Regions from separate parts of the Ruminococcus sp. HUN007 genome, predicted to be linked through region 2. Evidence: predicted binding sites of a transcription regulator. Region 2 holds the regulator's gene; the other holds the start of a gene.
The links. The regulator HrcA, encoded in region 2, represses chaperone genes, less so after heat shock. The targets are predictions, from matches to a motif close to TGTTAGCACTCNNNNNNNNNGAGTGCTAACA.
Positions count from the first base shown of each region.

Region 1: the regulator HrcA is predicted to act here: its motif matches at 2,348-2,378, upstream of htpG (molecular chaperone HtpG).

Region 1 is NZ_JOOA01000002.1:1,535,700-1,540,043, forward strand. It holds gene CC97_RS10795 (tyrosine-protein kinase family protein) at 1-334, shown strand, start outside; gene htpG (molecular chaperone HtpG) at 436-2,322, opposite strand; gene CC97_RS10805 (stage 0 sporulation family protein) at 2,426-3,292, opposite strand; gene CC97_RS10810 (DNA polymerase III subunit) at 3,310-4,281, opposite strand; gene CC97_RS10815 (aminotransferase class I/II-fold pyridoxal phosphate-dependent enzyme) at 4,291-4,344, opposite strand, start outside.
Region 2 is NZ_JOOA01000002.1:2,527,244-2,531,587, forward strand. It holds gene dnaK (molecular chaperone DnaK) at 1-928, opposite strand, end outside; gene grpE (nucleotide exchange factor GrpE) at 1,015-1,599, opposite strand; gene CC97_RS21110 (HrcA family transcriptional regulator) at 1,592-1,924, opposite strand; gene hrcA (heat-inducible transcriptional repressor HrcA) at 1,902-2,639, opposite strand; gene ppk1 (polyphosphate kinase 1) at 2,931-4,344, opposite strand, start outside.

The sequences.
Region 1 (4,344 bases), 990 kb from region 2:
CCTCACCCTTCTCACACGCCCTGAAACGCTCAGTCATCTGCGTAATATAAAGAACATGTTTGATTACGTCATAGTCGATACACCGCCTGTAAACGCCTATTCAGACGCACTGGCGCTCACTGAAGCAGCTGACCTTGTCTTCATGGTAATAAGAAGCGGCGTGACACACGATGCCGAAACTGAAAGAGCACTTAAAAGTCTCGAACTTTCAGAAGTAAAAGTAAACGGAATAGTCCTCAACGACATCCCGCTTTTCCGCGAAACCCACTCCCCGCTCCATCCGGACTTAAAAAACATAAGCAAAAACAAATTCATTTCCGGTTTCGGAATATAAAAAATCCGTCTTTCATTAGAAAGGCGGATTTTTTGTTAGCCCCCTCCCGTGGGGAGGGGGTTGGGGGTGGGGAGGGGGTTGGGGGTGGGGATAATAACCCCTTATTTTCCTGTCATAAGATCACAGATCATATTTGAGAATCCAACCGGATCATCAATTGACATGCCTTCGATAAGAAGTGACTGTGTATAAAGAAGCTCTGTATACTTCTTAAGCTTTTCCTTGTCATCATTATAAAGCTCCTTGAGCTTGCCGAAGATAGCGTGATCAGGATTGATCTCGAGGACCTTTTCTGCCTTTACCTTGTTGTCTGTAGGCATAGCATTGAGCACCTTTTCCATTTCAAGTGAAAGATCACCGTCGCTTGTAAGGCAGCAAGGATGTGACTTAAGTCTCTGTGAAAGTCTTACTTCCTTGATCTTGTCGCCGAGAGTTTCCTTCATGAAAGCAAACATTTCCTTGCTCTCTTCAGCCTTGGCCTTGATCTCTTCCTTTTCCTCAGGAGTTTCGATGTCGAGGTCACCTGCTGAAATTGACTTGAACTGCTTTTCCTTGTATGTGTTAAGCATCTTGATGGCAAATTCATCAACACCCTCTGTGAGGTAAAGGATCTCGTAGCCCTTGTCAAGAACCATTTCTGTCTGCGGGAGACTCTTTATTCTCTGGATGCTCTCGCCTGTTGCGTAGTAGATGAACTTCTGGTCTTCTCTCATTCTTGAAACGTATTCTTCAAGTGTTGTGAGTTTTTCCTCGTTTGATGAGTAGAACATGAGGAGATCACAGAGAGTATCCTTGTTCATGCCGTATGATGAGTAAACGCCTGCCTTGAGCTGGAGGCCGAATGCCTTGTAGAATTCCTCGTACTTTTCACGTTCATTCTTGAGCATCTTTGAAAGCTCGTTCTTGATAGTCTTTTCAATGCTCTTTGCTATGAGCTTGAGCTGTCTGTCGTGCTGGAGCATTTCTCTTGAAATGTTGAGTGAAAGATCTTCCGAATCAACAAGACCCTTGACGAAGCTGAAGTGGTCAGGGAGAAGATCAGCACACTTGTCCATGATAAGAACGCCGTTTGCATAAAGCTGAAGTCCCTTTTCAAACTCTCTTGTGTAGTAGTCATAAGGAGCCTTTGCCGGGATGTAGAGAAGTGCGTTGTATGTTGCAGTACCTTCTGTCTTTACGTGTACGTGCTTTATAGGATCGGTGTAGTCAAAGAACTTTTCCTTGTAGAAGCTGTTGTAGTCTTCATCCTTGAGTTCGTTCTTGTTCTTCTTCCAGATAGGAACCATGCTGTTGATGGTCTCACGCTCGATGAATGTTTCGTACTCGTCCTCAGTACCTTCCTTCTTGCGTGAATGTTCAACATCCATCTTTACAGGGAAACGGATGTAGTCGGAGTACTTCTTGATGATAGACTGGAGTCTGTACTGTTCGAGATATTCGCTGTACTTTTCCTCTTCAGTGTCATCCTTTACGCTGAGGATGATCTCAGTACCGACCTTGTCACGGTCGCATTCGTCGATAGTGTAGCCTTCAACGCCTTCGGACTTCCATTCGTAAGCCTTGTCAGCGCCGTATGCCTTTGAACGTACTGTTACTTCCTTGGCTACCATGAAAGCTGAGTAGAAGCCGACACCGAACTGACCGATAATGTCAACGTCCTCGCCGAGCTCATTGTTTGACTTAAAGTCGAGTGAGCCGCTCTTGGCGATAGTACCGAGGTTGTTTTCAAGGTCGTCGCGTGTCATACCGATACCGTTATCGGTAATTGTGATCTTTCTGTTTTCCTTGTCCACGTTTACAAGGATCTCGAAATCGTCTTTATTCAGGCCTACTGCATCGTCTGTAAGTGACTTGAAGTAGAGCTTATCAATAGCATCGCTTGCGTTGGAGATGAGTTCTCTTAAAAATATCTCTTTATGAGTGTATATAGAGTTGATCATCATCTCAAGAAGTTTTTTGGATTCTGCTTTGAACTGTTTTGTTTCCATTATTAATTCACTCCATATAAAATCAAATTAGCACTCGAACACTCCGAGTGCTAATTATTAGTATAGTACATTTTTCTGAAAAAATCAAGTGCCTTTACAAAAATTATTCTTCAAGGGCTTTGAGCGCCTTGATTTCGTCTTTGTTGACCTTGATCACTGAGTCCTTGATAATGGTAACTTCACTTCTGTCGATGATAACAGGTACTGCGCTGTCGTTTTCCGGACGAACCTTAAGTTTTCCTGTAATGATGTTAGCCTCCTCAACGTATCCCTTGACTTCATTCGGCATACGGACATAGGCACCGGTCTTAGGTGTGATCTTAAGAAGCTCCTCATATGTGTTCTGCTCGTACTTGAGGCAGCACATAAGTCTTCCGCAGGTACCGGATATCTTTGTCGGGTTGAGTGAAAGACCCTGTTCCTTAGCCATCTTGATGGAAACAGGCTGGAACTCACCTATGCAGCCCTTGCAGCAGAATTCACGTCCGCATATACCGAGTCCGCCGAGTATCTTGGCTTCATCGCGGACACCGATCTGCCTGAGTTCTATTCTTGTTCTGAACACGGCAGCCAGATCCTTTACAAGTTCACGGAAGTCAACACGTGTTTCGGCTGTGAAGTAGAACAGGATCTTGTTGTTGTCAAACGTGTACTCAACATCGATCAGATTCATGTCGAGACCGCGCTTCTTTATTTTCTGCTGGCAGATGGCAAATGCATCTTTCTCTTTCTGTTTGTTTTTCTTTACCACTTCAAGATCCTCCGGAGTGGCAATTCTGATAACTTCCTTGAGTTCGGAAGTAACAGCACTGTCTTCGAGCATCCGGTTCGGGATTACGACCTCACCGCATTCAACACCGCGGACTGTTTCGACAATGGCTTTCTGGCCGGCCTCGGCCTTTATCTTTCCCGGAGCGAAGTAATAGATCTTTCCGTTTTTCTTGAATCTTATTCCGACTATTTCTACCATGTTATTATTCCTTTACATTAAAGCTGTCTGAAAGCCGTGATCTCACCGCAGAGAACCGACGCGATCAGCTTGATATTTACATTTTTATCGATAAGCGAGTACGCTTTTCCGAGTGCGTCGTGCATCCTTTCACAGGCATTCATTGTCGTACCGGATGACAGTTCACGTGCTCCTCTGTCATAGCATCCTGTCATGCTGCCAGGATCATAACGCAGCGCAAGGGCATCACGGATTATGCAGTCGAGCATTCCTATGACGGTTTTAAACATATCCTTGTCGGCCGAAGCATCAGTAAGATTCTTCAGTATGCCGTACTCGTCCCTGTTAATTATACAGTCTGTGACCTTTTTTGTCAAATCAACAGCGGTCTTCATGGCATCTGAACTGATGTATTCCAGACACCTGCCGGCATTACCGCCGAAAACAGACGCTGCCTCTTCCGCATCCGCTCCGGAAACACCGCACGCAGCCAGTGCTTCCATAAGTTCTTCACGGCTCAACGGCGCAGCATTCAGGGTTATGACTCTTGAACGAATGGTCTCGAGGATAACGTTTCTGTCCGTCACGGTAAAGATAAAATACGCATGATCCGGCGGCTCTTCAATAAGCTTGAGCAGCGAGTTCTGCGCCTGAACGGTTATTTTGTCAGCGTCAGTGAATATATATATTTTCCTGTCGCCGTTATTCGGTTTTATATACGCATCCGAGCAGATCTCCCTGACCGTATCGACAGAAAATCCGCCCAGCTTGCCGCTATGCTCCGCATAGATAATATCCGGATGGGTGTGTTCTGAAGCAAGATGACATGACCTGCACGCAAAGCACGGCTTCTCCGCACTTTCACACACAAGCAGTGCTGCAAGCCAGTCAGCAATAGTCTTCTTTCCAAGCCCCTTCTCACCGCATATAAGGAACGAATGAGCCATTCTGTCCTTTTCGGACATATTTATTATAGTTTCTTTTATTAATTTATTTCCATAGATTTTCATTCCAGATGATTATTCCTTTATATCGTTCTTTACGACTCTCACTGTATCGATACCGAAGCTCTG
Region 2 (4,344 bases):
GGAGAACCTTGTTGAGGTCGCTTGCTGAAAGACCGCTGTCGCTGAGAGCCTGGTCAACAGGTCCCATTGTAGCCTGAACGAGGTCTGCAGTGAGTTCGTTGAACTTAGCCTGTGTAAGTGTGAGGTCGAGGTGCTTAGGGCCTGAAGCATCAGCTGAGATGAACGGGAGGTTGATGTTTGAAGTTGTTGTTGATGAGAGTTCGATCTTAGCCTTTTCAGCAGCCTCCTTGAGTCTCTGCATAGCGAGCTTGTCGCCTGAGAGGTCAATACCTTCTGCCTGCTTGAACTCTGCAACCATCCAGTCGATGATTCTCTGGTCGAAGTCGTCACCGCCGAGACGGTTGTTACCTGCTGTAGCAAGAACTTCTGTTACGCCGTCGCCCATTTCGATGATGGATACGTCGAATGTACCGCCGCCGAGGTCGTAAACCATGATCTTCTGGTCATCTTCCTTGTCGATACCGTACGAAAGAGCAGCTGCTGTAGGTTCGTTGATGATACGCTTAACTGTAAGACCAGCGATCTGACCAGCGTCCTTTGTAGCCTGTCTCTGTGAGTCTGTGAAGTAAGCAGGAACAGTGATAACTGCTTCTGTAACCTTTTCGCCGAGATATGCTTCAGCGTCAGCCTTCAGCTTCTGAAGGATCATTGCTGAGATCTCCTGTGGTGTGTACTTCTTGCCGTCTATATCTACCTTGTAGTCTGAACCCATGTGACGCTTGATGGAGATGATAGTCTTGTCAGGGTTTGTGATAGCCTGATGCTTTGCTGTCTGACCAACAAGTCTTTCGCCGTTCTTTGTGAATGCAACTACTGAAGGAGTTGTTCTTGCACCTTCTGAGTTAGGGATAACTACTGAGTTACCGCCTTCCATAACTGCTACGCATGAGTTTGTTGTACCTAAGTCAATACCAATGATCTTTCCCATAACTGATTCATCCTTTCAATCTGAATGTTTATATTTGTTTATTGTTTGTTTGCGTTTTAATATCCTGTCATCAGAATGATCTGTGATCAGGCGGTTACTGCAACCATTGCAGTTCTTATTACTCTGTCGCCGAGTTTGTATCCCTTCTGGAATACCTCGCATACAGTGTCAGATTCGGCGTCTTCGCTTTCCACCTGCTTGATGGCGTTGTGGAAGTTCGGATCAAATGGTGCGCCGAGTGCTTCTATTTCTGTTACTCCGAGCTTTTCGAGAATGCCGTTGAGCTGAGTGAAGATCATTTCAACACCCTTCTTGAAGTTTTCATCCTCGCACGGAGCATCGAGTGCTCTTTCGAAGTTGTCCAGAGCGGGGAGGATAGCGCCTATTGTTTTTGCTGCGGAATCTCCGTATGCTTCAGTTTTTTCTCTTGAAGTTCTCTTTCTGAAGTTGTCGAACTCAGCGAAAAGTCTCATGTAATTGTCCTTTTCCTTTTTAAGTTCTTCCTCAAGTGCAGTGACTTTTGCATCAGCACTTTCTTCCGGCGATGCTTCAGAAGTTTCCTCCGCTGTTTCTGCATTTTCTGCGGCAGCTTCTTCTGCTTCGTTTTCAGAAGCTTCGTTCACTTCGAGTTCCTTTTCTGAAGTTTCTTCTGCGTGCTTTTTCTTACTCATTATTGTCTGGTTCCTTTCCCGCAGTTTCCGGAATTTCTCCGGTAAGAACATCTGTTATCTTCTGCGTAAAATACTCTATATAAGGTATGATCTTTGCATAGTTGAGTCGCATCGGTCCGACTATTCCGAGTGAACCGGCTTCCTTGTCACCCTTGCGGTACTTTGAAACTATCATGCTCGAGTTGCCGATTATGAAGTCGTCATTTTCCTCACTGAACATTACCTGTATTCCGCTGAAACTGCTGTCAAGGAACTCAGCAAAATCATTTTTGTGTTCAATGAATCTTACTATCTCGTTCTTGTCAAAGTCGCTGCACGAGATCAGGTTGTTTTGTGCCGCTTATCGTAAGCTCATTGTGGAGAAGATCCTGTGAAAGTTCACACAGACCTTTTACCAGCGGAGCAAGGGTAATCATATAAGCACCGAGTGCTGTAATAAGTTTTTCCATTCGTTCTTCCGAGAGTTCCTCGATTGAAACACCCTGAAGATTTTCCTGAATGTAATGTGAAAAAAATGCGAGCTGTTCTTCATCAAGATCAAATTCAAGTCTGCATGCCTTGTTCTTGATACTGCCGTTTGATGTGATAAGCAGTATAAGGTAAAGACGCTTGCCGGTCGGAACAACATCAACCTTGGTGATGACTGAAAACTTAGGTGCGGAATTTGCAACTACAGAAGCGCATTTTGTGAGTTCCGCAAGAGCTTTTCCGGCACTTTGAATTATTGATTCTTCAGTGAGGTTTTCCTCTTCACCGAGCATTGCATCAAGTCTCTGACGTTCGCTTTCCGAGAGTTCCTCGACTGTCATCAGCTGATCTATGTACAGGCGGTATCCGTTGAATGTAGGAATTCGTCCTGCCGATGTGTGCGGCTGTTCAAGGTATCCGAGCTGTTCGAGAACAGACATGTCGTTTCGGATCGTGGCTGCTGAAACGTTGATGCCCGGTACTTTGGAAATGGCCTTTGAACCAACAGGCTCGCCTGTAAGAATATATTCATCTACAACAGCTGCCAGTATTTTTAGCTTTCGTTCATCCATCTGAAAGCCTCCTGATTAGCAATATTGGTTCGTAAGTGTTAGCACTCTATCTCTCTGAGTGCTAAATATAATTTAACATTATTTAAGGCGAATGTCAATAGGTTTATTCATCTTTGTTAAAACTGTCAAAGTAGATGCCCGAAATTTGAATCTGATGTTATTTGTGCACAAAAAAAGCGTCCCTTTTTTGCGGGACGCCGTAATGATTTTATTATCGTTTTGATGGTTACTCATTAGCACTCCCTTTACGGGAGAGATAAAAGTGCGGATACGCTGCGGTTTTAAACGAGGCTACTGCATAAGAAATGATTTATAGAAATCAGAAAATCCGCTGTCGTCCGGTTTTCTTTCCGCAGGTGCTGATGCGGCTTTTTCTATAGCTTCGGTCATGAAAGTATCCTGTGCGCTTATGTTCTTTCTGCGGACACTCTTTCTGCGGTACATTCCGTCTGAACCCTGGATCCTTGCCTTGGTGTCATCTGAAATGAGAGTTTCAAAAATGTTCACAACGCGGTCCTTTATGTCCGGGTCATACACCGGTACTGCTACCTCGACGCGCTTGACAGTGTTACGGGTCATGAAGTCAGCGGAACTGATGTATACTTTTCTTCTCTGCTTCGTTCCGAAAATATAGATGCGGCTGTGTTCAAGGAAACGGCCTACTATGCTTGTCACACGTATGTTATCAGTCTTTCCCTTTACCCCTGAAATAAGGCAGCACAGGCCTCGTATGACGAGTTCTGTTCGTACGCCTGCCTGTGAAGCTTCGGCGAGTTTGTCGATTATGACTTTGTCGGAAAGTGAATTTATCTTTATGCCGATGTATGCCTTGTTTCCGCTTCTGGCCTGCATTATTTCCTCGTCGATCATTTCAATGACCTTTGACTGCAGGCATAACGGAGCGACCAGCAGGCTGTCTGACTTCTTCACGAGTGAGCCGAGTGAAAGTGCGTTGAAGACTTCAAGTGCTCCGGCAGCTATTTTTTCATTTGCCGTCAGAAGTGAAAGGTCGGTGTACAGTTCGGAAGTCTTTTCGTTGTAGTTTCCGGTGCCCACCTGTGTAATGTACTCGAGTCTGCCGCCTCTTCTGCGGGTTATAAGCAGAAGCTTTGAATGGACTTTCAGACCCGGCGGTCCGTATATAATAGTACATCCGGCATTCTGGAGACGTTTTGACCAGCCGATGTTGTTCTCCTCATCGAATCTGGCGCGCAGTTCTACCAGTACGAGAACGTCCTTGCCGCGTTCGGCCATGTCCACCAGAGCCTGAATTATCTTGCTGTTGCGTGCAAGGCGGTACAGCGTTATTTTTACCGATACCACATCAGGATCCGCTGCAGCTTCGTTCAGCATGCGGATAAAAGGCTTGATGCTTTCGTAAGGGTAGTGCAGGATTATATCTTTCTGACGTATCTGCTCTGCCATCGGTCTGTTTTCGTTTATAGCAGGGGAGTGCTGCGGTGCGAAATGCATGTAGCACAGCTCCGGCTTTGAGGTTTCAAACATCGACTTTATCATGAATGTAAATGAAAGGTCGAGCGGAGCCGATGCGGAAAATACCTGGTTTTCACTGATTTCAAGGCGCTTGCACAGATACTTCACCATTTCACTTCCGGTTGCGCCGCATATCTGCAGACGTACCGGTGCGAGCTTCTTTCTTTTCTTGATCAGTTCTTCCATTACGTCGCGGAAATCAAAGTCGTTG